Regions from separate parts of the Acidovorax sp. LjRoot117 genome, predicted to be linked through region 3. Evidence: predicted binding sites of a transcription regulator. Region 3 holds the regulator's gene; each other region holds the start of a gene.
The links. Region 3 encodes sigma-54, which starts transcription at its own class of promoters, with help from an activator protein. Its sites were predicted from a motif close to TGGCANGNAANCTGCTTT; they were not measured.

Region 1: a site for sigma-54 is predicted at 7,916-7,933, ahead of ACSQ3D_RS16210 (ANTAR domain-containing response regulator). Genes of this name have one in related genera too.
Region 2: a site for sigma-54 is predicted at 7,908-7,925, ahead of ACSQ3D_RS00210 (ammonium transporter). Genes of this name have one in related genera too.

Annotation. Positions count from the first base shown of each region.
Region 1 covers NZ_CAXUPO020000005.1:231,598-242,093, reverse strand. Annotated here, with positions in the region: gene ACSQ3D_RS16255 (hypothetical protein) at 1-550, opposite strand, end outside; gene ACSQ3D_RS16250 (hypothetical protein) at 586-1,125, opposite strand; gene ACSQ3D_RS16245 (DUF4148 domain-containing protein) at 1,789-2,082, opposite strand; gene ACSQ3D_RS16240 (hypothetical protein) at 2,163-2,450, opposite strand; gene ACSQ3D_RS16235 (hypothetical protein) at 2,481-2,978, opposite strand; gene ACSQ3D_RS16230 (CBS domain-containing protein) at 2,977-3,414, shown strand; gene ACSQ3D_RS16225 (ABC transporter ATP-binding protein) at 3,599-4,411, opposite strand; gene ntrB (nitrate ABC transporter permease) at 4,516-5,475, opposite strand; gene ACSQ3D_RS16215 (CmpA/NrtA family ABC transporter substrate-binding protein) at 5,541-6,785, opposite strand; gene ACSQ3D_RS16210 (ANTAR domain-containing response regulator) at 7,278-7,904, opposite strand; gene ACSQ3D_RS16205 (branched-chain amino acid ABC transporter substrate-binding protein) at 8,111-9,280, shown strand; gene tsaD (tRNA (adenosine(37)-N6)-threonylcarbamoyltransferase complex transferase subunit TsaD) at 9,427-10,476, shown strand.
Region 2 covers NZ_CAXUPO020000001.1:35,204-45,699, forward strand. Annotated here, with positions in the region: gene ACSQ3D_RS00175 (Tfp pilus assembly protein FimT/FimU) at 1-354, shown strand, start outside; gene pilV (type IV pilus modification protein PilV) at 342-980, shown strand; gene ACSQ3D_RS00185 (PilW family protein) at 991-1,890, shown strand; gene ACSQ3D_RS00190 (pilus assembly PilX family protein) at 1,921-2,736, shown strand; gene ACSQ3D_RS00195 (pilus assembly protein) at 2,945-6,385, shown strand; gene ACSQ3D_RS00200 (type IV pilin protein) at 6,404-6,847, shown strand; partial or broken gene ACSQ3D_RS00205 (RibD family protein) at 7,005-7,685, shown strand; gene ACSQ3D_RS00210 (ammonium transporter) at 7,997-9,199, shown strand; gene ACSQ3D_RS00215 (phospholipase D family protein) at 9,349-10,496, shown strand, end outside.
Region 3 covers NZ_CAXUPO020000016.1:15,211-25,706, forward strand. Annotated here, with positions in the region: gene argS (arginine--tRNA ligase) at 1-607, shown strand, start outside; gene ACSQ3D_RS25515 (SPOR domain-containing protein) at 617-1,267, shown strand; gene ACSQ3D_RS25520 (thiol:disulfide interchange protein DsbA/DsbL) at 1,354-2,001, shown strand; gene lptA (lipopolysaccharide transport periplasmic protein LptA) at 2,187-2,837, shown strand; gene lptB (LPS export ABC transporter ATP-binding protein) at 2,834-3,628, shown strand; gene ACSQ3D_RS25535 (RNA polymerase factor sigma-54) at 3,728-5,338, shown strand; gene ACSQ3D_RS25540 (glutaredoxin domain-containing protein) at 5,426-5,941, opposite strand; gene ACSQ3D_RS25545 (acyl-CoA thioesterase) at 6,167-6,610, shown strand; gene ACSQ3D_RS25550 (O-antigen ligase family protein) at 7,241-9,175, opposite strand; gene ACSQ3D_RS25555 (THUMP domain-containing class I SAM-dependent RNA methyltransferase) at 10,021-10,496, shown strand, end outside.

The DNA.
Region 1 (10,496 bases), on a different contig from region 3:
GCTTTTCTTGAAGGTCATAGATATCACTGCTGGCGCCGTGGTAGTTGGGCGTAAAGTTGTCTTCACTTTGTCTAGGTCCTCTACGTACTGCATACCGGCCGTTGGGGCTCAATAGATTGATGTTGCCACCAGTGCCTTGTTGTAGATCGTTTGTAATCCAGTGATGTCTATTTTGATCAATATAATGAAATTTACCAGTGGGATCGAAAATCATTTGGTCAATGAAAGACGAAATTTGCAAATCAACGTGAGCTAGACGTTTGAGTGGCAGGGTTTGCCATAACTCAAGCTCGTTATGGTTTCTATATGCAAAACGCTCCCCAGTCGTGGAGAAAACTAGATCGAAGCTCTCACGTTTTCCGCCAAAAATCCCTAGAGGCTTGAGTGAAATGACACCTGTGTCTGTGCTGGTGGATGCATCCACTGTGTTGCCTGGCATTTTTGACGTGCCTGCAGAATTCGCCGAAAAAATTATGCAAAATAATAGAGTTGAGATTGTGGCGTTTTTGGTGTGGCGCCAGTTTTTCAACCAAATCAGGTTTGTGCTCATCTTGGATTTAGGTGCATGTGTGATGTTTTGGGGAATTATGGTATGGATGAAAAAGCAATGCCGCCATGAAAGCATTTGAGAAAGTGAGAAAGGTGTTGAAATGCTCTGACTTTTGCTAATTCTCGATTGCTATTCCCCCAGGTGAATATTTTTGTGTCGATTGAAGCCGTTGCAAGATCCGGTTTTTTATCGGCTTTGTAGCTACTGATTGGCTTGCCATTGACCATGATGGGGTCATTCAACACTACCCAATGGTTTTTGTAGGTGCTCCCGGTCCCTCCGAACATGGATGCGGAAACGAGCATGACCACCCAGGCGCTAGACTGATAAGGAGCCAACTCCAATAATTCCTTCCAGTCCGCCATCGGAAAAATCTCATTGGTGTTGTCGAGCAAGGTGGTGGAGCCCACCGCATTGAACCAAGATTTCAGATAGGCGGGACGGGTGATGGCTGAGCCCATGGCCGAGGGATGGTCGTAGCTGGAGAAAGGGATCAGGCTGGGGCTGTCGTTGCGCAGGCTGGCCATGCTGATCCAATCCACGGCATTGATGCCAGCTGCCTGCGGTACTGTCATTTTGACTCCTTCCGAATTGATGGTTTCGGTTTCAGCCGTTGCCCGAACCTGTGTGTTGGGTCGCACACTGCGCTGGCCCAAAGGTGGCGGGTCGGCCAGTCCAAAGATCAATGATGTGCCCTACATACAGATCGGGCCGGTCATTGATAAGACAAAACATGAAGGCTGCTGGTCCGCATAGGCTGGTGCCGCCCTGGTGGGGCCAAGAGTGTTGATCATTGCTGAGCCTTTGCCTCAACTGATCAATGAGTTGCGTCCTGTTCACCCCCCAGGCTACGTGTGCTGCGAATTCGGAAGAATTGTTAAGCTCGGAGATGATTGAATTGGCGGTAGAAAGCGCGGCAGCTCTGATCATGAAAAATTGTCTCTAAGAGGCGGTTTAAGGTGTTATTTCCTGGGCGCGCATCTTATGGTTGGCTTGGATCCGCCACGCCTTAGATAATGGTTCGAAAACGTAATCGATTGAATAAATTGACTTGAGCGGTGCTGGGTGGATCTTTGTGCTGATTTGGGTAATTGGTCCGGCAGTTTTGCTTGTTTCAAAAGCTGCGGAAGCCACCTGTGAGATTTTCCAGACATAAACGCAAAAAGGCTGGGACTCCTTTCGGAGCCCCAGCCTTTGGGTCGGTTAGCAGCAGCTAATGCTGCCGCAATATCAGCAAATTACAGCGAACCGATTTCGCCCGAAGAGATCCGGCCGGTGCGCAGGGCTTCTGCTGCCTGGGCCTGCACGGCAGCGCGGTCGGCCGTGGAGGTGAAGGACAGGACGCGCGAACCGGAAGGAATGGTGCTGCTGGTGGCAGCCACGGTGGAGGCTTCGGCCATCACTTCGGCGCGGGTGCGGCTGGTGTCGTACTTGGCGGCGAATTGCGAAGCATCGGCTTCGTCAGCGTGGGCACCGAAGGCAGCGAAAACGGACACAGCGGCGATGGAGAGGAAACGTGCGGTCTTGTTCATGATGAAGGTCCAGGTTATTTTTAGAAATCAGGTTGTTGACTTGTCAGCGAGAGACAGGCGTTGAATCCTTCGGATTCAGATCAGCCTTGCTCACCCGAAGGGATCTGGCCGGTGCGCACAGCGTCGGCAGCCTGGGCACGCACCGCAGCGCGGTCAGCCGTGGACTTGTAGGTCACGACGCGGGAGCCAGCGGGCTCGATGCTGCGGGTCTGGGCGACGGTGGAGGCTTCGGCAGCCACTTCGGCGCGGGTACGGTTCGTGTCGAACTTCGTGGCGAATTGCGAAGCGTCGGCTTCGTCAGCGTGGGCACCGAAGGCAGCGAAAGCGGACACAGCGGCGATGGAGAGGAAGCGTGCGGTCTTGTTCATGATGAAGTCCTTGAAGTTAAAAAAAGCGTCTCAAAAAAGCCGGTAACCAGTGCAGGAACGAAAGGTGTCCATCGCCAGATCCCGGGTTCGGTGAGTCGCCTTGCGGGTTCGGCTCATCGATGGGATGAACTGTACGCCGGGGCTGTTCAGAGAAAAACCATCTGGTCGCAAACTGACTGTTCCGGTATTGGAAACAATCACTGGAGCCAAGGGTTGCCGTGTGTGCAGGGCGTCTTGCGATGCGGTCAGCGGCAACTGGGGGCGGCTCTTACCACCAGGGGTTGAACTCAGGAGAGGTGCGTTGAACATGGGCTCCATCGTGCCCATGACTGCGTGTTGCGTCGTCTCGTCGCGGTTTCGGTTCTTTTCAGTTTGTTTCGCTGCGGGCCGAATGCAACAGGCACGAAACAACTGATTCGCCGGATCGCCTACAAAGCGCCGCAAATCGGGCTTGCGCGGGTTGCGCTGACGGGGCTTATGGGCTGAAATCTCTCTGTACCTGTTCCAGGTTTCAGAGGGAGGTTCCATGACCATCGTCTCCAAGATTCTCGAGGCCAAGCCCGACGCCACCGTGCACACCATCCGGCCCACCGATTCGGTGCTGGCCGCCTTGCAGCTCATGGCTGACAAAGGCATCGGTGCGCTGGTGGTCACCGAGGGCGATGCCATCGTGGGCATCTTCACCGAGCGCGACTATGCGCGAAAGATCGCCCTGCTGGGCCGCACCTCGGCGGCCACCATCGCGCGCGATGTGATGACCTCGGCCGTGCGTTTCGTGCGGCCCGACCAGACCAGCGAGCAGTGCATGCAGATGATGAGCACCGGCCGCCTGCGACATCTGCCCGTGGTGGACAACGGCAAGCTGGTCGGCATGATTTCCATCGGCGACCTGGTCAAGGACATCATCTCCGAGCAGAAATTCATCATCGAGCAGCTGGAGCAGTACATCACCGGCAGTCATTGACGAGCCCTTCGAGGCGCTGCGCGGGGCGCCGCCCCAGTGGCGGTGCGGCCCTTGCACGGCGGCGGCGGCTTGGGCCGCGCGCGTTCAACCTGCGGTGCGTGTCAGCGCCGAATGAAAAAGGCGCTGACCGGGACCGGCCAGCGCCTGGGGTGTTGCGCTGCCACGCGCTGGCAGCGCCGGGGCTTCAGGCCGCTTTCTCGACGTGCCCTTGGCGCGTGTACAGAAAATCGATCACGGCCTTGCGGTAGTGCACGTACTGCGCGTCTTCGGCCAGCTCCACGCGGCGGCGGGGGCGGGGCAGGTCGACGGCCAGCACCTCGCCAATCGTGGCGGCGGGCCCGTTGGTCATCATCACGATCTTGTCGGACAGCAGCACGGCCTCGTCCACATCGTGCGTGACCATGACCACGGTGCTCTGCGTGCGCGCCACGATCTCCAGCAACTCGTCCTGCAGCTTGGCGCGCGTCAATGCGTCCAGGGCGCCGAAGGGCTCGTCCATCAGCAGCACCTGCGGTTCCATCGACAGGGCGCGGGCGATGCCCACGCGCTGCTTCATGCCGCCCGAGATTTCGCCGGGGCGCTTTTGCGCTGCCGGCGTCAGGCCGACGAGCGCCAGGGCCGCATCGGTGCGGGCCTTGAGCTGCGCCTTGCTTTCCTTGCCGCCGAATACGCGTTCCACCGCCAGGTAGATGTTGTCGAAGCAGGTCAGCCACGGCAGCAGCGAGTGGTTCTGGAACACCACCGCGCGCTCGGGGCCCGGGCCCTTGATCTCCTTGTTGGCGCACAGCAGCGCGCCGTTGGTGGGTGTGGTCAGGCCCGCGATCAGGTTGAGCAGCGTGGACTTGCCGCAGCCCGAGTGGCCGATCAGCGCGACGAACTCCCCCTTGGCGATCGTGAGGTTGATGTTCTTGAGCGCCGGGAACAGGCCCTTGGCGGTCTTGAAGGTCTGCTCCACGCCATGGACTTCGATGAACTTGGTGGTGAGAGAGGTGTGCATGAGGAACTCCTGGTTGTTTCAAGGCCCGCAGTGGCCCCGGCTTGGCCGGACCGCTGGGGGGCGCCTGAGGGGATGACGCGCCGCAGGCGCGGCTCAGGGGTGGGTCAGGTCTTGACTTCTTCGAAGGTGAACGCAGTGGCCAGCTTGATGAGCGCAAACTCCAGCACCAGCCCGACGATGCCGATCACGAAGATCGCGATGATGATGTTCTTGACGTTCAGGTTGTTCCACTCGTCCCACACCCAGAAGCCGATGCCGACGCCGCCGGTCAGCATCTCGGCCGCCACGATCACGAGCCATGCGGTGCCCACGGCCAGGCGCACGCCGGTCAGCATGTAGGGCAGCACGGCGGGGAAGAGTATCTTGGTGGCGATCTTCCACTCCGACAGGTTCAGCACGCGGGCCACGTTCATGTAGTCCTGCGGCACGCGCTGCACGCCCACGGCGGTGTTGATGATCATTGGCCAGATGGAGCAGATGAAGATGGTCCAGATGGCGGCCGGGTTGGCGCCCTTGAACACCAGCAGGCCGATGGGCAGCCAGGCCAGGGGCGACACGGGGCGCAGCAAGCTGATCAGCGGGTTGAACATGCGCGACAGGAAGTTGAAACGCCCGATCACGAAGCCCGCCGGAATGCCCACCAGCGCCGCCATGCCGAAGCCGATGGCCACGCGCTCCAGCGACATCAGCACGTTCCAGCCCACGCCCTGGTCGTTGGGGCCGTTGCGGTAGAACGGGTTGCTGAAGATCTCCAGCGCCTGCTTCCAGGTCTCCACGGGACTGGGGATGCTGCCGCCGGTGGTGGTGGACACCACCGCCCACAGGCCGATGAGCAGGCCCAGGCCGCACAGCGGTGGCAGCACGGCCATCCAGAAGCTGCGTGACAGCGCAGCCCAGTCACGCCGCGGTGCTGGCGGCGTGCTGGCGGTGGTGGATTGCGGTTGGCTGCTGGTGCCGGTCGCCGGCGTAGCGCTGGCCGTGGTGGCGGTGGCTGCAGGGTGCATGGCTTTTGTGGCAACCGGCGGGGCTGCATCCAACGGGGTGTGAAAAACGGCGCTGACCATGGTGTTCTCCTTCAAGAGGGGCGGGTGGTGCTGGCGGAGTGGATGTCGTCGTCAGGCCACGGCGATCAGGCCTTGACCTTGAAGCTGTCGGCGTACTTGGCGGGGTCCTTGCCGTCCCACACCACGCCGTCCATGAACTTGCTGCTGCGCATCTCGGTCTTGGGCACGGGGGTCTTCGATGCGGCGGCGGCCTGCTTGTAGACGTCGATGCGGTTCACGGCCTTGGCCACGTTCAGGTAGTCGGGGTGGTCCTTGATCAGGCCCCAGCGCTTGTGCTGCGTGAGGAACCACATGCCGTCCGACAGGTATGGGAAGTTCACCGCGCCGTCGTTGAAAAACTTCATGTGGTTGGGGTCGTCCCAGGTCTTGCCCATGCCGTCCTGGTAGCGGCCCAGGATGCGCTGGTTGATCGCGTCCACGCCGGTGTTCACGTAGGCCTTGCCGGCAATGGTCTCGGCCATCTTGTTCTTGTTGGCCAGGCCTTCGTCGATCCACTTGCTGGCCTCCAGGATGGCGGCCGTCACGGCGCGTGCCGTGTTGGGGTACTTCTGCACGAATTCGGACGTGGTGCCCAGCACCTTCTCGGGGTGGTCCTTCCAGATGTCCTGCGTGGTGGTGGCAGTCACGCCGATGCCGTCCATGATGGCGCGGTGGTTCCAGGGCTCGCCCACGCAGAACCCGTCCATGTTGCCCACGCGCATGTTGGCCACCATTTGTGGTGGCGGCACGGTGATGACCTTGGCGTCCTTCATCGGGTTGATGCCGTTGGCCGCCAACCAGTAGTACAGCCACATGGCGTGCGTGCCGGTGGGAAAGGTCTGCGCGAAGGTGTACTCGCGCTTCTCGCTGGCCATCAGCTTGGCCAGGCCCGCGCCGTTGACGGCGCCTTTGTCCGCCAGCTTCTTGGACAGCGTGATGGCCTGGCCGTTGTGGTTGAGGTTCATCAGCACGGCCATGTCCTTCTTGGGGCCGGCCAGGCCCAGGTGCACGCCGTAGACCAGGCCGTACAGCACGTGGGCAAAGTCGAGCTCGCCGTTGACCAGCTTGTCGCGCACACCGGCCCAGGAGGCTTCCTTGGTGGGGATGATGGTCACGCCGTATTTCTTGTCGATGCCCAGCACCGAGGCCATCACCACGCTGGCGCAGTCCGTCAGCGGGATGAAGCCGATCTTGACCTCCTTCTTCTCGGGGGCGTCAGAGCCCTGGGCATGCACCAGCGCACGCAGCGCGGGGCTGACGCCGACGGCGCCCACGGTAGCGGCCTGCAGCACGGTGCGGCGGTTGAGGCTGGTTTTGAGCAGATCGGTCATGGGGCACTTCCTCGTAGCGTTAAAAACAAAAAGGCGTCCACACCACACCCCGCGAGATGCACACATGCATACGTCGGGGCGGGTGGGGACGCCTTTGTCCATTGCCAAGCATTGGGGCCTGGCATCAGCACCGGCCCGTCGTTGGGCCGCTGCTGTCAGGGGCAAGACCTTCATTGGTCTTGCCAGGGTTTATGCAAGCTGCGTGCCAACCTTTGATGCACCAGCTGCGCGCCTGCGCGGGGTGGTGATTGCTATGGAATTGATAGCTTGTGGCGCTTGTCTGTCAAGCGGTAGCGGCCAGTTTTAAACAAAATGGTGGTGCAATGGGTGCAGCGGGAACGCCCGCACTGCCTTTGTGCGGTGCACCATCTGGGAGGGGGCGAGAAGTGGGCGCGGACCAGGGCAGGGCGGGAAGGATAAAAGCGCGGCCATGCAGCACACCGAGAAGCCCCTGCTGCGGGCGCGCAGGCCCTCAGGGGGGATGTCACGGGTTCAGCCCAGCAGGTCCATCACATCCAGCATGCGCTGGGCGACGTCCACGAGCTTGAGGCCCTTGTCCATGGCCGTCTTGCGCAGCTTCTCGTACGCTGCCTGCTCGGTCAGGCCCTGGCGCTGCATCAGCAGGCCCTTGGCACGGTCGATGGTCTTGCGGTCCTTGAGCTCGGTCTTGGCATCGGCCAGCTCGGCGCGCAGGGCCTGTTCGTGCTGAAAGCGCGCCATCGCCACGTCCAGGATAGGGCGGATGCGCTGGGGCGACAGGCCGGCCACGATGTAGGCCGACACGCCCGCGGCCACCGCGTCCTTGACGTGCGAGGTGTCCTCGTCGTTGGTGAACATCACGATGGGCCGGCGCTCGTCGCGCGTGGCAACCACCACATGCTCCAGCGCGTCGCGCGCCTCGCTCTCGGCGTCCACGATGATCAGGTCGGGCTGGAGCTGCGCGATGCGCTCGCTCAGGAACACGTCGGCCGGCAGCGTGGCCACCAGGTTGAAGTTGTTCTCCAGCAGCCCGATGCGCAGCGCCCGCGAACGTTCCGCCTGCAACACGGCGTGTTCGTCGTCGGGATCGGCGATGGCCAGGTCCGGGGCCACCACCACGATGCGCAAAGACTCGTTCATACCCAGAAGCATAAGCAATTTTTACGCCACAAATTGGTGCGCAGAAGCGGTGCAGGACGTCCGATCATCACACCACCGAGCCCTGCGTGCCTTGCAGGGCCTGAAACTTGCTAATAGTTTGATGATTGGCAGGGCATACCCGATAGCCGCCTTCCATTCGCTCGCATATACATCTGGTCACATTGACATACTGATGAGGAATCTGCATGAACAAGCTTAACGACCGGCGCCGTTTTCTTTCCGCCGGCCTGGCCTTGACCGCGGTCACGTCTGCGGCGCTGCTGCTCCTGTCCGGGTGCAGCAAGGTGCCCGACACCATCAAGATCGGCGTGGCCCAGCCCTTGAGCGGCCCGCTGGGCGCGCTGGGGCAGGATCTGCTCAACGGCGTGAACCTGGCGGTGGCCGAGCTGAACAAGGGCGGCTATACCGTGGATGGCAAGCGCGTGACGCTGGAGGTGGTCTCGGTGGACGACAAGGCCGACGCCGCCACCGGCAAGACCGTGGCCCAGCAACTGGTGGATGCGGGTGTGGTGGCGGTCATCGGCCACCTGAACTCGGGCGTGAGCATCGAGACCGCGCCCATCTACGCGGCCAAGGACATTGCGCAGATCGCCATCTCCACCAACCCCAAGTTCACGCAGCTGGGCTTTCCCACCACCTTCCGCATGGTCGGCAACGACACCCTGCAGGCGCGCGCCATCGGCTCGTTCGCCGCCACGCAGCTCGGTGCGTCCCGCTACGCCGCACTGGACGACGGCACGCCCTACGGCAAGGGCCTGGCCGACGGTGCGGCCGCGCAGCTCAAGACCGAGAAGAAAGAGGTCGTGGTGCGCAAGTCGTTCGACGACAAGACCACGGCGTTCAATGAACTGGCCGGCGAGCTCAAGGCCGCCAAGGTGGAAGTCATCGTCTCCACCCTGAACGACTTCCAGGCGCTGGCGCTGCTCGAGGCCCTGCGCAAGGTCGACCACACCAAGGTCAGCCTGCTGGGCGGCGACACCATCAAGACCACCGACATGGTCAAGGGCGCCGGCATCATCGACGGCATCTACGCCACGTCGCCCGTGCTGGAGGCCAAGGAATTCGCCACCGGCAAGCCCTTCCTTGAAAAGTACATCGAGGCGTACAAGAAGCCGCCCGCCTATGGCGGCCACTACAGCTACGACAGCATGTACGTGCTGTCTGCCGCCATCCAGAAGGCCAAGTCGGCAGAGCCGAAGGAGATCACCAAGGCCATGCACAGCATCAACGGCTACGCGCCCGTGATCGGCACCATGACCTGGGACGACAAGGGCGAGCAGCGCTACGGCGCCGTGGGCGTGTACGAGCTGCGCAGCGGCAGCTGGGAGCTGCGCATGCGGTCGGACCGCTGGTAACGGTCCCTTGAGGTTGCGCCAGGTCGGTGGGCTCCACCGCCTTCTGCGCACCACGCTCCTCACGGCAAAGCCCCTGCCGGCCACCGCCCGCAGGGGCTTTGTGCCGTGGCGGCGGGCCATCCCGGTGCGGGTTTTACACTCGGGCGATGAGTTTGCTGATCCTTGGAATCGAATCCTCCTGCGACGAAACCGGCGTGGCCCTGGTGCGCTCCACCGACGACTCCGCCGTGCCCACCCTGTTGTCGCACGCGCTGCACAGCCAGATCGAGATGCACCAGGCGTACGGCGGCGTGGTGCCCGAGCTGGCCAGCCGCGACCACATCCGCCGCGTGCTGCCGCTGACTACGCAGGTGCTCGCCGAGTCCGGCCACACCCTGGCCGACGTGGACGTGGTGGCGTACACCCGCGGCCCGGGCCTGGCCGGCGCCTTGCTGGTGGGCGCCGGCGTGGCGTGCGCGCTGGGGGCGTCGCTGGGCAAGCCCGTGCTGGGCGTGCACCACCTGGAAGGGCATCTGTTATCGCCCTTCCTGAGTGCCGACCCGCCGGAGTTTCCCTTCGTGGCCCTGCTGGTTTCGGGCGGCCATACCCAGCTGATGCGCGTGGACGGCGTGGGCCGCTACGAGATCCTGGGCGAGACCATCGACGACGCCGCCGGGGAGGCCTTCGACAAGTCCGCCAAGCTCATGGGCCTGGGCTACCCGGGCGGCCCTGCGTTGTCGCGGCTGGCGGAGCAAGGCAGTGCCACGGCGTTCAAGCTGCCGCGGCCTCTATTGCATAGCGGAGACCTCGATTTTTCTTTTGCGGGGCTCAAAACGGCGGTGCTCACGCAGGCCAAGAAGCTGGGCGATGGGCTCGAAGCCCGCAAGGCCGACCTGGCCGCCAGCACCGAGGCAGCGATCGTGGACGTGCTCGTGCGCAAGACGCTGACGGCGCTCAAGCAGACAGGCTTGAAGCGCGTGGTGGTGGCCGGTGGCGTGGGGGCCAATCGGCATTTGCGTGCGCAGCTGAATGCGGCCTGTGCGGCTGCGGGGGTGCGGGTGCACTACCCGGAACTGCATTTGTGTACGGACAACGGGGCGATGATCGCGATGGCGGCGGCGATGCGGTTGCAGGCGGGGCAGCAGGAGGCCAGCAGCGACTATGCGTTTGATGTGAAGCCGCGGTGGCCGTTGGATGCGATTGCTGCGGGGGCTTGATGAGCTTGTCGAGACGCCGG
Region 2 (10,496 bases), on a different contig from region 3:
AAAATAGTCATCCAGAAATCGCCCAACAATCCAGGGAGATGCCGTTTGGCCAGCAATAATCAGGAGTGGGGATGCGGCTGGTTTGTCTTTATCGACAGCGATAAAAATGGAAAATACAAAATTGGCGAAGAAATTTTGCGTACAGTGAGCACTCCTATCAACACGGATGTAATTCACAACTCAGGAGGCGCAGCCATTAGCGTAGATCACAACGGAAAGATGGATGGGCTAAATGCAAAAGGCTTCACTATCTCGCCAGCATCCACAGGCATATCGTCACCAGCTACTCGAGGCATATGCATGGCGGCGGGTGGCAGAATCAAAGTAATCGAGGATATTCCATGCACCCCTTAAAAATCAAACGCCATCACTACAATCAGGATGGGTTTAGCCTGATAGAAGCCTTGGTTGCAATAGTTGTGATGACTCTGGGTATTCTGGGCATTCTAGGCGTACAAATGCGTACCCTAGCAGATACGCAGGCCGGGGTCCGACGAGCTCAAGCCATTCGCTTCATAGAAGATTTGAGCGAACGGTTGGAAAACAGCCCCGATGCACTTAACAATCTGAGCAACTACGAAATCGCATTTACCGATGCATTACCCACAGATACAAGCGAGTGCTGCACCAGTGCGGCTTGCATCCCAGCAGATCTAGCTGCATGCGATATTAGACATTGGCGTCTTCGAATAGATCGAGCACTACCAGGGGCACAAGTAGCAGTATTTGCACCACAAGGTGGATCCCGACAGCTTGGTGTGGTCGTCGGCTGGAATGAAAATCGTTACAATCAAAATGGGCAAAGCTTTAGTACGAGCGACCTATCTGCATTGAATGCACCGCTTGCGATTTCAGGCACAGACACAACCGGTGCAACCGTAAGCTGCCCCAACAATTTCACCTGTCATATTCAATATATTCAGCCGACGCAACGCTGCACTCCAGATATTACTTCTGGCAGCCTGCTCTGCCCTAATTGAGTAGCGATTTATGAAACACCTTCCCGTTCGTCGCATAGTCACTGCATCAATTGGTCGCCAAAATGGCGTAACTCTGGTGGAACTCATGGTCGGCATTGCTGTCGGCCTGTTGGTTGTCGCAGTAGCCCTTGGTGCACTTATGGCATCGCGTGGCGTTTCAGGCACTGTGTCGGAGTCCACCGCGTTAGCACAGCAAGCGTCCTATGCATTTCGCGTCATTGGGCAGCAAGTCCGTCAGGCGGGCAGTTTGGAACTAAGCCTTACCCCTTCCATTGCTCCAATTGCATCCGACGCACTCCGATCAATGACGCCGGTTGCTTTTGACCCACCAGACCCCACCGGATTGCGCCCCCCTTTTTCGCGCGCTTCACGCACCGTGGTGGGAGACAGTGATCCGAGCTTTACATTGGGATATCAAAATTACACCGAACAGATAACCCCTCCAGCACCAGCATCCACTCCTGTCTCATCGTCTCTCTTAAGAGATTGCTTAGGACAAAATCCTGCGACGGCAGCTAGCGGAAGCGTTGTGGCCACCCCGGTTTTGAGCAGTAAGTTCCAGAGAAATAACAGCACAAATGAACTTGTCTGCATTGGCGCAAGCGGCGTAGGCCAGCCCATTATAGGAAATGTCACCGACATGCAAATCAGATATCTTCAGCAGGCACCTCTCACCACGAATTTACAGTATATGGGAGCATCTGCGGTGACGGCAAATGCCGCCAGCGATACAGGCGGATGGACTAATATTTACGCCGTTGAAGTATGCCTTGAACTCACAGGAACAGAATCATCCCCAACAGCGGGGGCAAATTACATAAACTGCAGCGGGACTTCTACGCCATACGGCGATCGAATCAGAATGATTTTTCGCAACGTTTATCAAATACGCAGCCAGAGCCAGATTTGATGCAGCTCAGCGACTGAGAAAGCACTTAACATGCTCACGAAATCCAACATGAAATCTTCGCAGGAAGCAAGCTCGCAACGAGGAATGGCATTGTATGTTGTCATTATTTTCGTTCTGCTATCGACGCTTTTAGCTCTTTGGGCTGCGCGTAGCGCATTGTTCAACGAAATTCTTGTCGGCAACGATGCAGACTACAGACGCACCTTCGAAGCTGCACAAGCCATGTTACAAGACGCGGAATTCGATATTCGAGGTGTTCAGCCCACAGGAGCGGCTTGCGCTCGGACAGGAGGAAATAGCGATATGTGCCGGCCTCCTCCAGCTCCTGCGATCCCAGCAAGCGGTGCAACACCAGCGGTACCTGCAACCCTCGGTGCAGACGTATATTTTGATTTCGAAACAAAAGATCTCGCCAATATGCTATCCGTGGTGCAAGGCTTGAGTACAGGAGGAACAAATTGCCATAAAGGAATATGCGCCAAGCGAGACGATCCACAAGATTTTTGGAATGACTCAACAAAGATGACTGCCATGATCGCGTCCAATACTGGCGCTCGATACGGCCAGTATACCGGCGCTAACGCCGCAGCAACTGCGAACCCTATTTTATCGGAGACGGGTGCTGGCAGAGGAGCGTGGTATTGGGTTGAAATACTTCCATATTTAGATCCTAACGTATCACTGCTATCAGGCATGCCTCCTGGCGCCAATGTGGAGCGTTTCGCGCCAATGCGCACAAAGCTATTCATCTACCGTATTACAGCGATAGCACGGGGCAACAAGCCCGGCAGCGAAGTTGTTCTTCAGTCGACATTGACACTGCAAGACTCCAACAACGCTAAGTAATACATTGACCTCCTCAATTTATACCTGGAGTTTGACCATGCGCAATATCCCTCAACCTCAACGCACAGTCATTGCGATCCTTATTGCATCAATTTGGGCGCCCGTAGCAGGTTGGGCTGCCCAAATTCCTTTGGTGCAGTACCCCGCAGGCACTGCTTACAAGGCCCCGGTGCCTAACGTTATCCTTACGGTAGACACATCAGGAAGTATGGCCACCGTTGACGCTGGACAAACGCAGAGTAGGCTTGCGAATGTTATAGATGGCCTCAATGGCACACTGATCAATACCACAAAGTATGATGGTCAGTTTAGGTTGGCATGGCAATCCTTTACATGCAACAACATTCCATCGAATGGTGGAAACTGTGGTGGCAAAAATGCAATGGGAAAGTTTGACACCACCCACAAAACAGACTTTCAAACTTGGGTTTCAAAACTTACCACAGGAACATCTTCCGGCACCACTAACACCCCGTCTCATATGGTGGTGTGGAACGCTGGCGAGTACCTCAAAACCACAGGCACAAGCAGCCCTTGGAATGCGACCCCTGGAACAAGCGATTCGAATCCGCTTGCCTGCCGTCGTGCTTATCACATTTTCTTGACAGATGGCGGCTGGAATTACAACGTGCCTAGAACTTACTACCCAGCCAACCCTCCTAGCAAAGTGGGCGCGGCTGACGGGTTTGCATTCAATACAAAGATACGAGCCACTGACCCCTTAGCGCAGAGCATACAAAATGCTGACGGAAAAGCAGTCACCTTCCCGGATGGGACTGCTTACTCTGCAACAGCAAATCAAACAAAAATTTACAGAGACGGTTTTGGAGCAAATACCATAATTAAGAATAATAGCGATAATATTAATTATGCATATCCCACATTAGCAGACATAGCATTTTATCACTGGGCGACCGATTTACAACCCACCATCAACAATAGCGTCAACTCAAAAATCAAAAAAACAGGACCAGAAACATATAATAATGGCAGTGGAGCCAGTGCCAAGACAGTGACCTTTGATGAATATTGGAACCCGAAGAACGACCCTGCAAACTGGCAGCACTTGGTTCAATATACGATCGGATACGGAACCACTGCAGCCACCTTGGCCAAGGTCAACGCAACCTCACCTCAATGGGCGGGAGGAGTTTTTTCAATGTATAACACTACCGGAACAGGAGTGGGATATGCAAGCTTGGCTACTGGTAATACAACTTGGGATGATGTCACCTCAGCTGCCGCGGACAACGACTATGACAGATACCGCCCTCAAGAAATGTGGCACATGGCAATCAATAGCCGAGGCAAATACTATCCTGTTACCGGTGATTTGACGGCAGTTTTTGCGGATATTTTCGACGACATTATTGTTGATACCACCGCACCAATTTCAGGCTTTACTTCTGCGTCCGGCTCCGTCAGCCGTGTAGGCACTCAATCTTTTCAGACCAACTATATTGCAGCAGATGATGGAAACTCAAATGACAACCGGTGGTATGGCTATGTGACATCGAGCTCTATTGATACTGCTGGCAATTTCACGCCCAATCCAGACTGGGGCCTTGTGACTGGAAGCACGACCAAGGGCCTATCCACTGCGGATAAGCTGGACACAGCCAATATCAACACCCGCCTAGTCCTTTCATACAAAATTGCATCCCCCGCTTCCACCGGCATTTCTTTTAAGTGGGCCAATCTGAGCACATCGGCTACGGCGGCATCTCAGCAAATGTGGCTAAATAATGGAACAGTTGGATCTGCTGCTTCAATTGCAGGTGACGGGAGAGGGCAAGATCGAGTTAATTTTATTCGTGGCGATCGCACTAAAGAAGCCAGCAACGTTAGCGCAACTAATGCCACCGCCAATTTCCGCAATCGAAAAAATCGCCAGGGTGATATTGTCAATTCCGCCATCTGGTATGTCGGCCCGCCAGCTAATGGGAATCCCAGCCTTTCCTATAACGCCTTTGCGTCAGCCAATCGAGGCCGTATGCCCATGTTGTATGTGGGTGGAAATGATGGGATGCTTCACGGATTTTCTGCCAAGGATGGCCAGGAGAAAATTGCATATGTGCCTCATGGCGTGGTGCAGAATATTTCATCCCTCACCAACACTACATATGATCACAGATACTACGTTGATGGATCCCCGGCATCAGGTGATGTTAATGTTGGAACAACCGCCGTTCCAGACTGGCGCACATATCTTGTTGGAACCTTGGGCGCCGGTGGCAGAGGTTTCTTTGTCTTAGATGTAACAAAGCCCGGACCTCTAGATCCATCGTCGTCTATACCCGCCCCGGCTACCAATTTCGCCGAAGCGAATGCAGCCGACTTGGTAGTCATGGATAAGACGGCGGCTCCTGTTACAGATGCGGTTCCACCAGCAAAGCCAGCAGACGCCAATGCTGAGGCCGATATCGGCCATATATTTGGATCACCGACAGTTGCAGAGAGTAATCAGCAATTGGCTCTGCAAATCGCTCGCACCAACGATGGCAGGTGGGCCTATATATCTGGCAATGGCTATAACAGCTCAAATGAACGCCCTGTATTAATAATCCAGTACCTCGATGGAGACAAAGCGCTCAGAAAGATCCCTGCCGCAGCTGTTGGCTCAGCGGAAGCAGTAGGGAATGGGCTGTCCGCACCTCAATTTCTGGATGTAAATGGCGATGGTTCACCTGACTTTGTTTATGCAGGTGATTTGCGTGGGAACATGTGGAAATTTGACATTTCCAACATTGATGCAACACAATGGGGTGTTGCATTTAACGGAAACCCACTCTTTACAGCAACGTATACATCCGGCGGCTCAACCAGTCGACAGCCAATTACGACAGCCCCCGTTCTTAGACCCAATCGCACGGTTGGCGGATTAATGATTGCATTTGGCACGGGTCAAAGCCTGACCGAATCGGATCGTAGCGATACTTCAGTACAAACCGTATATTCAATTTTGGATAATACTAGTTATTTGATTGAATCTACCGGAACGAACATTGGAAAGGTAAAGATCAAGACATCCAACCCAACTCCAGCCACAGTAAGTGATCGTAGTGTCTTGCAATCACAATCCGTGAACAATGGGACAGATAACATTTTGGCGAACACAGGGCTAGGAACAGCGGGTACAGGGGTCAGTACAGGTCGATCTTTTTGGACACTTAATACGCAAGAGGTCGCCTATGCATGCAAACCAACCAATACAGGGTGCACCGTGAAGATGGGATGGTACATGGATTTACCAGTCGCCGGCGAGCGTGTCACTTCCAGCTTCGCCTTCTACAATGGAGGCAATAATTTAGAAATTATTAGTGAAAAACCTGCTTCTGGGAGCGCCACAGCGAGCGGGCAAGAAGTTTGCGCACCACAACCCAGCGCAGCAAAAACATATCGTACAATCGTCAATATCGCGGCTGGTACACCAGCCCCACTTCCAATAATGGATGTAAATGGTGATGGGCTTTATGATAATGCAGACAAAAGCGGCAGCTTAAATTATGCCAGAATGTCGTCTTCCAGCAAAGAACTGCGTTTTACAACTGGCGCAAAACAGGTTCGCAAAGGCAATGACGGCCGAACGGATGCGCTGAAAATTTATCCACAGTTGCTTCTGCGTCCAGGCTGGCGTCAACTGAAGTAAAAACAAGTGAAAATTATTATGAAGAACAAATTATCACCATATAATTCACGAGGCTTTACGCTAATTGAATTGATGGTTACTGTAGCCATAGTTGGCGTGCTCTCGGCAATTGCCTATCCAAGCTACCAAGAATATGTTCGCCGTGGTCACCGTGCAGAAGCGCGTGCTGGCCTCCTTCAGGCGCAGCAGTGGCTTGAGCGAGCGGCAACAGCGACGGGCAGTTATCCCACCGCATCTTTGCCAACTGCGCTGACTTGGGCTTCTGACAGCAACAAGCGCTATGCTATTGCTATAGCAGCTAGTAACACGGCCACTGCCTATACGTTGACTGCAACGCCCAAAAATGGTCCTCAGGCTAGCGACAAGTGTGGCACCTATACTCTGAGCAGTACGGGGCTAAGGGGCGCCGCAAGTAAGACATCAGGCGACGCGGGCTATAATGTTGATTGCTGGGGCAAATAATACACTCTTAATAGGCAATTTATATCTCAAAGCAATTTGGGCGATTTTCCAAAAAATAGCAATAGGTCAATAGAAATCTATTTATCCTATGTAAAATCCCAAGTCTCGCTGCATCAAACATGCTTCAGAAAGAATTTACATTTCCGTGCGCAACGAATTTTCCGATCAAATGGTTCGCAATATTCCTTGGGTACGAATTAAGGTAGCGGCTTCGCTGGACGGAACGACCGCATTGGAAAATGGTGTCAGTCAGTGGATAACTTCGCCCGCCGCTCGCGCAGATGGACATGCTTGGCGTTCACGAGCTTGCGCTGTGTTAACGGGCATTGGCACTGTTCTAGATGACAACCCACGCCTCGACGTGCGGGAGATTGACACAGTGCGACAGCCACATGTGGTCGTTGTGGATAGCAGGCTGCTTACTCCTCTTGACGCAAATCTCTTCATTGAAGGCCGAAACTGCTACATCTACGCGGCAATTGAGAACACCGCCAAGCAGTTCGCCCTGGAAGCCAAAGGCATCCATGTCACCTATCTGCCCAACGCCGAAGGCAAGGTGGACTTGTCTGCCATGCTACAAGACCTGGCGCAAAAAGGCATCAATGAACTCCACATTGAGGCAGGCCACAAACTGAACGGATCCTTCATCCGTGAAGGTCTGGTTGATGAATTGCTGATCTATCTCGCACCTCGGTGGCTAGGTCTCGGTGCTCCCATGGCTGATTTCGGTCCGTTGGCTGCACTTGCTGATGGGCTTTACCTGGAATTCAGATCCGTAGATATGGTGGGCGCCGACCTGCGCATAGTTGCGTCGATAAAAGGACGTAATCACTTTTAGCACCTGGTAAGGTTAGCTGGACCAAAAGAACTCCGCTGCCCCAGCCATGCACAAATCGCTGCCGTAGCTTTAGACCATAGCTAAGCACTTCGCTAGCTAATATTGCAGTTGCACACACAGAGCCCCATGCGGATCGCGCCTCCACTCCTTGTACCGCGTAAGCAACATTAGGCGCGCTTTCCTAACTTCTCCGACCGAAATGGTGCAAATAATACACCATTTAGGCCTGCTTCTTGCTTTGATTTGGTGCGTTTCTGGTCGGCAGACTTGGAGACGCACCAAAGAAGATCAATTCAACGCAAGAGGAAGTTATGGAAGCACTCAAACAGGGCACGGACGCCTTGTTCATTCTCCTGGGCGCCATCATGGTGCTGGCCATGCATGCCGGATTTGCCTTTCTCGAACTGGGCACGGTCCGCAAGAAGAACCAGGTCAATGCGCTGGTCAAGATCCTGGTGGATTTCTCGGTGTCCACCGTGGTGTACTTCGTGGTGGGCTACAGCGTGGCTTACGGAACGCACTTCTTTGTGGGTGCGGAATCGCTGGTCCAGCAAAGCGGCTATTCACTGGTCAAATTCTTCTTCCTGCTGACTTTTGCCGCGGCCATTCCGGCCATCGTGTCGGGTGGCATTGCAGAACGCGCAAAATTCTGGCCTCAACTGATGGCAACGGCGGTGATCGTCGGCTTTGTGTACCCCTTTTTCGAAGGCATCGCCTGGAACCAGCACTTCGGGGTGCAGGCCTGGATCAAGGGCCTGACCGGTGAGGAATTCCATGACTTTGCAGGCTCCATCGTGGTGCATGCCATGGGCGGCTGGATCGCGCTGCCCGCGGTGATCCTGCTGGGCTCGCGCGCCAACCGGTACCGCAAGGACGGGGCGATCTCGGCGCACCCGCCGTCCAACATTCCGTTCCTGGCACTGGGGGCCTGGGTGCTGGTGGTGGGCTGGTTCGGGTTCAACGTGATGAGCGCGCAGACGGTGGACAAGCTTTCGGGCCTGGTCGCTGTGAACTCCCTGATGGCGATGGTGGGAGGTACGCTGGCCGCGTTGGTGTTGGGCAAGAACGACCCCGGCTTCGTGCACAACGGCCCGCTCGCCGGCCTGGTGGCCGTGTGCGCTGGCTCCGACCTGATGCACCCGCTGGGCGCTCTGGTGGTGGGCGCTGTGGCGGGTGCGATCTTTGTGCTGATGTTCACCCTCACGCAGAACAAGTGGAAGATCGACGATGTGCTGGGCGTGTGGCCTTTGCACGGCTTGTGCGGCACCTGGGGCGGGCTGGCCGCGGGCATCTTCGGCACCAAGGCGCTGGGGGGCCTGGGCGGCGTGAGCTTCTCGGCGCAGCTGATCGGCAGCACCCTGGGCGTGGTGTGGGCGCTGGTGGGCGGGTTCGTGGTGTACGGCATCCTGAAGAACACCGTGGGCCTGCGGCTCACCCAGGAAGAGGAGTTCGATGGTGCCGACCTGTCGGTCCACAAGATCAGTTCCACGCCCGATCGGGAAGTGAGCTGGTAATAGTACGGAGGGCGGTGACCGGCCTGGACGGCGGTCGGGCCGCTGAAGCCAGCAACGGCTGAACGCTTGTGTCTGCCGTCCGATGGCGATGGGTGGGTAGGCGCGGCGTCCGACAGGCACGGCACGCGGTGCGCGGTCACAATCGCGCCATGCCGCGCACGCACACAGCCCCCGCCTTTCTGACCGCCACCGCCCGCTATGGATGGCTGGCCCTCCTGGCCGTGCTGCTTGCCGGGGCCATCACGGGTTGCGCCGGTCTGCCCAAGGATGTGGACAGACCGGTCTCGAGCGCGCTGCCCTCTCCTGCGGGTACGGCACTGGGCCAGTTGGTGGACGAGCGGCGTGCCGCCTTGGGCGGCCGCCATCCTTCCGGGTTCCTGCTGCTCAGCGGCCCGCAGGCCGCCTACGGCAGCCGCCTGGCGCTGGTGGATGCCGCGCAGAAGACCCTGGATCTGCAGTACTACGCGATCCATGCCGATGCGAGCAGCGAACGGCTGTTGCTCAGCGTGGTGTCCGCGGCCCAGCGCGGCGTGCGCGTGCGCGTGCTGCTCGACGATTTTCACAGCACTGGCCGCGATGCGCAGGTGATGCGCCTGGCATTCGTGCCGAACATCGAGATGCGCATGTTCAACCCGCTCACCGGCGCGCGGGGCTCACCCATCGGGCGCATGTTCAGCGTGATCGGCGATTTCTCGCGCGTGCAGCAGCGCATGCACAACAAGCTCTTCATTGCTGACAACGCCATGGGTGTGACCGGCGGGCGCAACCTGGGCGATGCGTATTTTGGCAATGCCGATTCGGGCAACTTCGTCGACCTGGACGTGCTGGCCGCGGGGCCCATCGTGCAGGACCTCTCGCGCAGCTTCGACAGCTACTGGAACAACGAGCGTGCCTACCCGGTGCAGTCCCTCATCACCCGCGAAGAGCTGGATGCACTGCGCGAACGCATGCGCACCACCGACGCGGCGCAGCAAGAGCGCATCAAGGGCCAGGGGGGCACGCTGGCGCCGGACAACCAGCCGGCCGCCGACGGACGCCGCGCCACCGCCACCCAGCGCGCGCGCATCTGGGACCAGCAGCCCATGGACCTCGCCCAGGCACAGTTCACCTGGGCGCCCGCGGCGGTGCTGGTGGACAAACCCGCCAAGATCCCGCCAGATGGCGCATCGACCCCCACGCTGCCAGAAAAGGCACCGGCAAAAGCCACGCCCCTATCCATCGCGACTGGGGGAGCGCCAGCGGTCACGGCACGGGCAGGCGCCTCGTCCGCAGCGCCTGCGCCGCCCTCGGCTTCGGC
Region 3 (10,496 bases):
GGGCATTCCGCTGGGCTACCCCGACTACGTGCTGCACACCATGGTGCGCGTGGTCAAGGGCGGCGAAGAGGTCAAGATCAGCAAGCGCGCGGGCAGCTACGTCACGCTGCGCGACCTGATCGAGTGGACCAGCAAGGACGCGGTCCGCTTCTTCCTCTTGAGCCGCAAGCCCGACACCGAGTACACCTTCGACGTGGACCTGGCCGTCGCGCAGAACAACGACAACCCGGTGTACTACGTGCAGTACGCCCACGCGCGCATCCAGTCGGTGCTGCGGGCCTGGCAAGAGGCCGGCGGTGGTGACGTGGCGTCGCTGCACGGCGTCGACCTGTCGGCGCTGCAGGGCCCGCAGGCCCAGGCGCTGATGCTGCAGCTGGCCAAGTACCCCGAGATGCTCACGGCCGCCGCCGACGGCGAGGCGCCGCACGACGTCACCTTCTACCTGCGCGACCTGGCCGCCAGCTACCACAGCTACTACGATGCCGAGCGCATCCTGGTCGACGACGAGGCCGTGAAGAAGGCCCGCCTGGCGCTGGTCGCGGCCACCGCACAGGTATTGCACAATGGCCTGGCCGTGCTGGGCGTATCGGCTCCAGCCAGAATGTAAGCAGTCACTATGAAGAAACAACAGACGGGCGGGACGATCATCGGCTTCATCGTGGGGGTCATCGTGGGCCTGGGCGCCGCATTGGCGGTGGCCGTGTTCGTGACCAAGGTGCCGGTACCCTTCCTGAACAAAAGCAATGGCCGCGGTGTCGACCTGGACGCGGCCGAGTCGCAAAAGAACAAGAACTGGGACCCGAACTCGCCGCTGTACGGCAAGAACCCGGCCCGCCCCCCGGTGGCCGCGGCTTCTGCCCCCGCGTCGGCGCCCGCCGCCGCGGCGCCGGCGCCGGATGTGCGGGCTGCGGCCTCCGCACCCAAGCCGGCCGCCAGCAAGCCCGAGGCCGCCAAGGCCGAGAGCAAGCCCGGCGCCGACCCGCTGGGCGACCTGGCCGTGGCCAAGGCTGCTGCCAAGGGCAATGTGGACCCGTTCGACTACTTCGTGCAGGCCGGTGCCTTCCGCACCCAGGCCGACGCGGACGCCCAGCGCGCCAAGCTGGCCATGCTGGGCTGGGAAGCCCGCGTGAGCGAACGCGAGCAGAACGGCCGGCCGGTCTTCCGGGTGCGCGTGGGTCCGTTTGCCAAGCGCGACGACGCCGAGCAGCTCAAGGAAAAGCTGGACGGCACGGGCGTGGAGTCGGCCTTGGTGCGCGTGCAGCGTTGAACGGCGGGCCTGCGGACTGCGCGGGCTGAACTTTTTCCGGGGGCGCGGCTCCCATCCCCCAGACCTGAACTAGGAGAGTCTTTGTCATGAAACGCCGTGAGTTTTCTTTGTCCACTGCTTCGGCAGTCGCCGCCACCGCCCTGACGCTGCCCGTCGCCACGCCCGCGCTGGCCCAGGCCCGCCAGTTCAAGGAGGGCAAGGACTACAAGCGGCTGGACAAGCCCGTGACGCTCGACGCGCCCGCCGGCAAGGTCGATGTGATCGAGTTCTTCTGGTACAGCTGCCCCCACTGCAACGCGTTCGAACCCACGCTCGATGCCTGGGTCAAGGCCGCGCCCAAGGATTTGTCCATCCGCCGCGTGCCCGTGGCGTTCAACGCCAGCTTCGTGCCGCAGCAAAAGCTGTTCTACGCGCTGGAGGGCATGGGCAAGCTCGAAGCCCTGCACGCCAAGGTGTTCCGCGCCATCCATGTCGAGAAAGCCAAGCTCGCCAAGGACGACGAAATCCTGGCCTGGGTGACCCAGCAGGGCGTGGACGCCGCCAAGTTCAAGGAAATCTACAGCTCCTTCACCGTGTCGAACCAGGTGCGCCGCGCATCGCAGCTGCAGGACGCCTACGGCGTCGAAGGCGTGCCCTCAATGGGCGTGGCCGGCAAGTACTACACCGACGGCACCATGGCCGGCAACATGCAGAACGTGCTGCAAGTGGTGGAGTTCCTCACCAAGCAGAAGTAAGCCCGAGCCGCCTGGCCCGGCATGCCCCACGAAAAAGCCCGCGGATGCGGGCTTTTTTCATTGCCGTCCCGCGCCGAGGAAGCGACTCCTTAGGGCCAGAGACCCCACGCGCGTGGAAGCGTGCGGGTCTTTTTCCATGGCGCATGCCTTGGGGTGGCTACAATGAACTGCAAGATTCGTGCCCTATGAAACACAGCATCCTCCCAACCCTCCTGCTCACGGCCCTGGCCTGCATTCATGGCGTTGCCCATGCTGAAAAGGCTGACCGCGCCAAACCCATGAACATCGAGGCCGACGCCCTGCGGCACGATGAGCTCAAGCAAACCAGCGTGTTCACCGGCCGCGTGGTCATGACCAAGGGGTCCATCATCCTGCGCGGTGCGCGGCTGGATGTGCGCCAGGACGCCGAGGGCTACCAGTACGGGGTGGTGACGGCCGAGGCGGGCAAGCGCGCGTTCTTTCGCCAAAAGCGCGACACCGTGCCTGGTGCGCCCGACGAGTTCATCGAGGGCGAGAGCGAGGTCATCGAGTACGACGGCAAGGCCGACAACGTGCGCTTCATCACCCGCGCCGAGCTGCGCCGCTACCGCGGTGCGGTGCTGAGCGACGAGATCACCGGCGCCGTCATCGTCTACAACAACCTGACCGACGTGTTCACCGTGGACGGCCAGCGCAAGCCGTCCACCAGCACCGCAGGCGACACCCCGGCCCCTGGCAGCCGCGTGCGCGCAGTGCTGGCGCCCAAGGACCCGCCACCGGGCGCCGCAGCACCTGCCGCGCCGTCGTCGGCACCGGCGCTGCGCCCCAGCAACACCCTCGGCGGCGGCGCCCAGTGAGCGCGCAGCCTGTCTCGTCCGGCGCACCCTCCGCTGCAGACCCACAGGTCGGCAGCCGGCTGGAGGTGCAGCACCTGGCCAAGTCGTACGGCAGCCGCAAGGTCGTCAAGGATGTGTCGCTCACCGTGCAAAAGGGCGAAGTCGTCGGGCTGCTCGGCCCCAACGGAGCGGGCAAGACGACCTCGTTCTACATGATCGTGGGCCTGGTGCGCAGCGATGCGGGCGACATCCGTATCGACGGCCAGTCGGTCGCCCACATGCCCATCCACCGCCGTTCGCGCCTGGGTTTGTCGTACCTGCCGCAGGAGGCGTCCATCTTCCGCAAGCTGTCGGTCGAGGAAAACGTGCGCGCCGTGCTGGAGCTGCAGCGCGGCGAGAACGGCCAGCCGCTGCCGCGCGAGGCCATCGAAGAGCGCCTCACCGCCCTGCTGCAGGAGCTGCGGGTGGACCACCTGCGGGCCTCGCCCGCCATGGCCCTGTCCGGGGGCGAGCGCCGCCGCGTGGAGATCGCCCGCGCCCTGGCCACGCAGCCACGCTTCATCCTGCTGGATGAGCCCTTCGCCGGCATCGACCCCATCGCGGTGATCGAGATCCAGCGCATCATCGGATTCCTCAAGGCGCGGGGCATCGGCGTGCTCATCACCGACCACAACGTGCGCGAGACGCTGGGCATCTGCGACCACGCGTTCATCATCAGCGACGGCCAGGTGCTGGCGCAGGGAACCCCTTCCGAGATCGTCGACAACGCCGAAGTGCGCCGGGTGTACCTGGGCGAACACTTCCGCATGTAGCAGACCGATGGACCTTACGTTCGACCCCCGCCTCTCCTTTGTGCCGCCCCGCGGGGCGGCGTGCGCCGCGCGCCCTGCAGGCCGCAAGGCGGCTGCCCGATGAAGCCCGGCCTGTCACTGCGCGTATCGCAGCACCTGGCGCTCACGCCGCAGCTGCAGCAGTCCATCCGGCTGCTGCAGTTGTCCACGCTGGAGCTGGGCCAGGAGGTCGAGCAGATGCTCGACGAGAACCCGTTTCTCGAGCGCAATGCCGAGGAGGCACCGCGCGAAGAGTTCGGCCTGGAGGCGGCCGACGTTCCTGCCCAGCCCGACGAGTACAGCGCGGACGACACGCTGTATTCCAACGCCCCCGGCGCCACCACCGCCAGCACGTCCAGCGATACCGCGGCCGACGGCCCGCTGGGTGACTCCGAGCCGGGCAGCAGCGCCAGCGACGAGCCCGACTGGAGCGGCGACGGCACCGTCGAGGTCGCACCGAACGACACCGAATGGGGCGGCGATGCGCCCGCCCGCAACCGCAACGATGCCGAAGGCGACGAGGCCGACGCCACCGAGCTGGCCCGCACGCACGAATCGCTCACTGCCTTTTTGCACCGCCAGGCGCTGTCGCTGCGCCTGTCCGAGGTGGACCGCGCGGCGCTGCGGTTCCTGATCGAATCGCTCAACGACGACGGCTACCTCGAAGACCCGCTCGAAGAGCTGGCCATCAGCCTGGCCGGCCCCGACGACCTGGAGCAGATCGAGGAGCTGGTGCACCGCTTCACGGTGGCGCAGCGCCTGTTGCAAAGCCTGGAGCCCGTGGGCGTGGGCGCGCGCGGGCTGGGCGAGTGCCTGACCTTGCAGCTCAAGGCGCTGGCCGCGGACGAAGACAGCGAGATCGACCCCGACACCGTGCAGACCGCGCTGCGCGTGTGCCAGCAGCCGCTGGAGATGCTGGCGCGCCGCGACATCCGCCGCCTGACGCAGCTGTGCGGCGACGGCGAGGAGCGCACCCGCGCCGCCATGGCCCTGATCGCCCGGCTGGAGCCGCGCCCGGGCCGCAAGTTTGTGGACGTGGAGCGCAACATCATCGTGCCCGACGTCATCGTGCGCAAAGCGGGCCGCGCCAACGGGCGCGACGGGCAGCACAATTTCATCGTCGCACTCAACCCCGACGTGATGCCGCGCCTGCGCGTGCACGACATCTACGCCGGCGCACTGCGCGGCCACAAGGGCGGCGAAGGCCACCAGGGCATGCAGCAGCGCCTGCAGGAGGCGCGCTGGTTCATCAAGAACATCCAGCAGCGCTTCGACACCATCCTGCGCGTCTCGCGCGCCATCGTGGAGCGGCAAAAGAACTTCTTCACGCATGGCGAGCTGGCCATGCGCCCGCTGGTGCTGCGCGACATTGCCGACGAGCTGGGCCTGCACGAGTCCACCATCAGCCGCGTGACCACCGCCAAGTACATGGCCACGCCCATCGGCACCTACGAGCTCAAGTACTTCTTCGGCTCGGGCCTGGGCACCGAGACGGGCGGCAATGCGTCGAGCACCGCCGTGCGCGCGCTGATCAAGCAGTTCGTCGCGGCCGAGAGCCCCACCAAGCCGCTGTCGGACAGCCAGATCGCCGAGATGCTCAAGGAGCAGGGCATCGAGTGCGCACGCCGCACGGTGGCCAAGTACCGCGAAGCGCTCAAGATCGCGCCGGCCAATCTGCGCAAGGCGCTGTAGCTCTGTCAGCGCTGCAGGGCCTGCGCCGGAAGATCGCCGCCCACCCACCGGCCCGCCAACTGCGGTGCGGTGGGGTGCGAGGCCAGGCTACTTGCGCTGGGGCGCGAAAACGGCGTCGTAGGACTGCGCGCTGAAGCCCGACAACCGCTGGCCGTTGGTGAGCAGCACCGGCACACCCCGCCCGCCAATCTGTGCAAAGGCCGCCTTGCCCACCGGCGTATCGACGTCCAGCTCGCGGTAGGCAATGCCCTTTTGCGCCAGGTACGCCTTGGCGGCCTTGCAGTAGCCGCACCAGGTGGCCATGTAGAGCACGACGTCGCCACGGGGTGCTGCGGCGGGGGGCTCGGTCTTGGGGCTGCGGTCGGCCGCGCGGGGCTCTGCACCCGGCACCACGCTGACCGGCAGGTTGTCCAGCTTCATCGCCTTGTCCACACCCACGCCCGTGGGGGGCTTGTCGCTGTAGACGACCCGGCCGTCCGGGCCCACCGTTTTGTAGAGCGTCTGGGCGCCCGCCATCGGTGCCAGCACCAGCGCGGCCATTGCCAGCGTGGCGGCTACGGCCTGGCGGAAAAGGCCGGGGGAGGGGCTCCGGTAAAATCTCATGCCTGCGAGCATAAGAGACACCGGGCGTGCTGTCAGCAAGAAGCTGCCCGGATGTGCCGCACCGCCCCATGGCACCACCCGCCGTGGGCCGCAGGGCCTGTCGCTGCAGAAAATCCCCGGCACCCAGCGGCCCTGCGCAGTACCGCATGCACGCCGCCACCGCGGGTGCCCGCCCGTTGTCCTTGTTCCACGCTTCCACCTCCGCTCCACCCCCACCGCCCAGCCATGGCCCGCATCGTCTTCGACCTTCCCGCGCAGTTCGGTTTTTCCACCGAGATGCAGATCTACATCAGCCATGTGAACCAGGGCGGGCACCTGGACAACGCGCAGCTGCTGAGCCTGGTGTCCGAGGCGCGCGTGCGTTTCTTCCAGTCGCTGGGCTACCCGGAGGCCGACGTGGGCGGGCTGTCCATCGTGGTGGGCGACATCGTGGCGCAGTACAAGTCCGAGGGCTTTCATGGCGAGACCATGTGCGTGGAGATGGCGCCGGTGGATTTCAACCGCTATGGCTTCGACCTCGTGTTCCGCATGACCGAGAAGACCTCGGGGCGCGAGGTGGCCCGCGGCAAGATCGGTATCGTCTTCATCGGCAAGCGCGACCGCAAGGCGGCGGCGATGCCGCCTACGATCCGTGAACTGCTACGGAGCAGTGTGTTGCACCAGGGTTAACCTATTGCACGCTGTCTGGGCAATACGCGAGGGCTCGTCGCCCCAGAAAAAACAACCGGGCCTGTTGCGGGCGGAAGCTCTGCAACCTTGCCCGTGGCGACTGACACGCATTTGTTTGGCGGAAAATTTTCCTTGACTGGGCAGATTCGCTCGCCTATTAGCAGGCTTGCCATGCGAAGGGGCGCGCTTTGCAGTGAGAAGCGGACAGGGTATGTGTGTCATCGATCATGCCCTGTAGCCGTCAAACCGGTCATAGTAGCCCCTATGCATATCCTGCGCCCACCCTGGTGCTAGCTGCCAGACTCAGGCGCCGTGTGGGTTGCTCGCCACGACTGGCTAGGACGGGGTCAATTGCTGGTCGTGGCCCACGGCGATAGCGACCGCCTTGGTGGTCGTGGTAACCGCATTCGCCGGCTGAGCCCGCGTGCCGAGCCTGTTTGCTGACAAGCTCTTCAGCTCTGTTGTTTGAGACATTCAGTCCGATGCGCAGGGCCTCATCATGCGCTTACTGCCTGCAAGGAGAGTCATTGCCCAACGGCCAAGGACCTGCGAAATTTCCGTCTAGTAATCTTCATTCGGCAGTTATAAATATTTTACCCAAAAATAGCAAGTTCCTAATAATTGAGGGTGTTATTTTGTTTGGTTCGGCTGGAGTACATCCCGATAAGTGGGAGGAAGATCGCGAATAATCTGCTGGCGCTCCGATGTAGTGCTTGCAGAAAGCGCCTTTTTATACGAGTCGATCGCTTCTGGAGAAATACGGCTCTGTGCCAACCCGGCCTGCAATCGTGCGGCAAGAAGCCAAGAGCCTGCTTTCAGTTCAGGCCATAAGGTTGCCCGTACAGCAAGCGCCTTTAATGCAGTATCCCAGTCGGAAATTCTAATGGCTGCTCTATAGGTGTAATCGACCAAATAGCGGGCTTCGTCTGGTCGATTGCCGATCTTAACTTTTTCAATCTGAGCCTTGCCCAGATTGGTTGCTTCCAGGAAATCTTCTCTTTTGTAAGCAAGAACGAACTTGGTGATAGGTAGGCACACCGCTTGAGGACGCGCGCGTTCGATACGGCTGAGGATTGCCTCAGCTGCATCGAAGCGTTTTAAATTGGCCTGCATTTGCACTTCTTGACATTGGGCATCTGTCAAATGTGGGATATGAGCGAGGATCTTTTGCAAATAGACAAGAGCTTGATCATACTCATTGAGCTTAACCATAGAGCCAATGGCTGGCATGAGAAGAAGTGTGTGCTCTGGATAAATGCCTAAACCTTTGTCTATGTCTGAAAACGCATGATCTCGTAATTCGGCGAATTTTGGATTGCTACGTAACTGTGGCGATTCCGCCAAGCCTTGTAAAGCACCTACACCTTGACGTACATAGTAGTCAAAGCGGATGGCCTGAATAGAAATTGCAATGCCTGCGGTCAACAGGCACAAGACTGCCAGTCTGGGCACCAGCGCGCCTAGTGAAACCATTTGAGGGAGAGTAAATTTTCGGGTCTTACAGGAGCTTGTGAGCAGTAATCCTAAATATATCGCCAGCAAATAACAAGTGGCTGCTGCGTGAAGTGGCAGTCCGCTCAAACTCGTTACTCCCATCACTATCAAAGATATAACTATGACCATTGGTCGTAGGGCCTGAAACGCCTTCACCCGCGACTCCGAACGCAGTCGCGATAGGTTGCGTGCTGATGCAAATGTCAATAACACACCCGACGACAACAGAGCCATCCAGCCCACAACCCCATACTCCACGACAAGCTGCAAAGGCTCATTGTGCGCCATCCATATGGCTTGGGTGTCCAACTGCTCAGGCATGTACAGTGGACTAACGTTATTCCATCCCCCAGCGCCAATCCCTTGAATGGGGTGCTTTTGAATCATCTGCCAAGCAGCAGACCATCCGGCCCTGCGAATCCCGAAAGAGGAGTCTTCTTCATAGGTGTCGGCCTGGACAAGACTACCAAGTCGTTTTGCCGTTCGCTCAATGGCGGTACGGCCAAATTTCATTTCTATATCGTCGCGTAAAATATCGTCATTAGTGCTCGGGATAGAGCCTAGGCCAAGTACAGTTAGCGATATAAATATAATAGTGGCGAGAAGAACAAGCGGCTTGGAGAGCATGAGGCTCTTGTGCTTGGTATATGCAAGCAGCACAGTCATTGCAATGGTGGCAAAGATGGCGGCGATCAGTGCCGCACGGGTGCCTGTGCTCATTAATGCAACTATAATTATCGAAAAACCCAATGTTGTTCTGAGGTTCGATATGATTGTCTGTCGTCGAAATGACAGCCATAGTGATAGAGGAAAAGTTGCCGCCAGCAGTTCAGCAAAGAAATTGCGATTGCCGAAGGTGGAGCCTGGGGCAGCCCTGGCTGGAAACCATTCGAGGCCAAGCCAGAATTGAGCTAAAGCAAGAACACTTAATGCTACACATGCCCAGTGCATCGCTTGGGCAATACTTTCGAAGTAGTTGCGGCGGGTTGTGTTGAGCGCCAATAGCAAAATTGCGGTAATTAATGCCCATCTGCCTGCCTCAACGAGTGCCGTCCCGGCGGGACTCCACAAGGTCGAAAGAATAGCGTAGAGGCTCAAGCTTATCGGTGCGCATAAAAATGGATGCCATACTATGTCGCGCCTGCTCAATCCAGGCCAAAGCCAGATTGCCAACGCTAATATTATTATTAATGCTCCAGTCGCGCTCTTAAAAATGTCAGGGCCTACGGATTGTTGAGGCGTCGCTATAAGCGCAGTTGCCACCAGCCCTGCCGTCAGTAAGGCGCGAACCATTGTGGTGTTGGAGTCAGTGACTTCGGGTTTGTTCAAGTCTAACAACGTATTTTTCCCACTATAGGCAAGGTAAGATTATTTGGCTGGCCAAAATTTGGATTCCGGCCCAAGCGTCGTTCGCGCAAGTGAACGGATGAATCTGCAAGTGGCGCGGCGTCTAATGAGAGTAAGCATCTCTGGATGCGGTATTACGGTTTTCTAAGTCGGCGCAGATTACGCTCATCAGTAGCTGTATGAATTTTAATGTCCAATCTGCTCGGTGAAGCACCGCCAAGGCTGCGCATGAACAACTTGATAGCTCTTTTCACGAGTGCAACCGGGACCAGATGAGTTGCCCCGATTGGACTGCATCAGGCGCCAAAAATCCACCTTCAGGTGACATACAGCCTGCATGTCACAACACAACGTCCTGGAGACTTACGGTCGCTGAAACCGAGCGCGAAGTGCAATCGAATCTGACAATCGAAGTCAATGGCTCTTGGCTCATTTATCGAACTCACCAGTCGCGATCTCACAGCATGTGGTGACTTGCCGAAGTGTTTTTGGTGGCTGGAAGTGCCGCCCACCTACTTTGAGCGCCAGATAGCGCCTTTAAGGGCAGAAGGCTTATCCTCTGCGCTGATATGAACCAACTCCAACTCTTTCTTCCTTGCGCCGCGGGCGTCGAGGGCTATCTAGCCGACGAGGTGCATGCCATCACCGGCCTCACGGGGCAGGACCTGCTGGTCGGCCGGGGCGGCGTGCTGCTGCGCGCCTCCTGGCGCGAGGCGCTGCTGCTGAACCTGCACAGCCGGCTGGCGCAGCGCGTGCTGGTGCAGCTGGCCCACCGCCCCTACCGGTCCGAGAACGACCTGTACGCCGCCGCGAGCGACGTCGCCTGGGAGATCTGGTTCACCACGCGCCAGACCTTCAAGGTCGAGGTCACGGCCCAGCACAGCCCGCTGCAGAGCCTGAACTTCGCGGGCCTGAAGGTCAAGGACGCGGTGGCCGATCGCTTTCGCGCCAAGAGCGGCGTGCGGCCCGACGTGAACACCCAGTGGCCCGACGTGCGCATCCACCTGCACCTGACCACCGACGAGGCCACGATCTACATCGACAC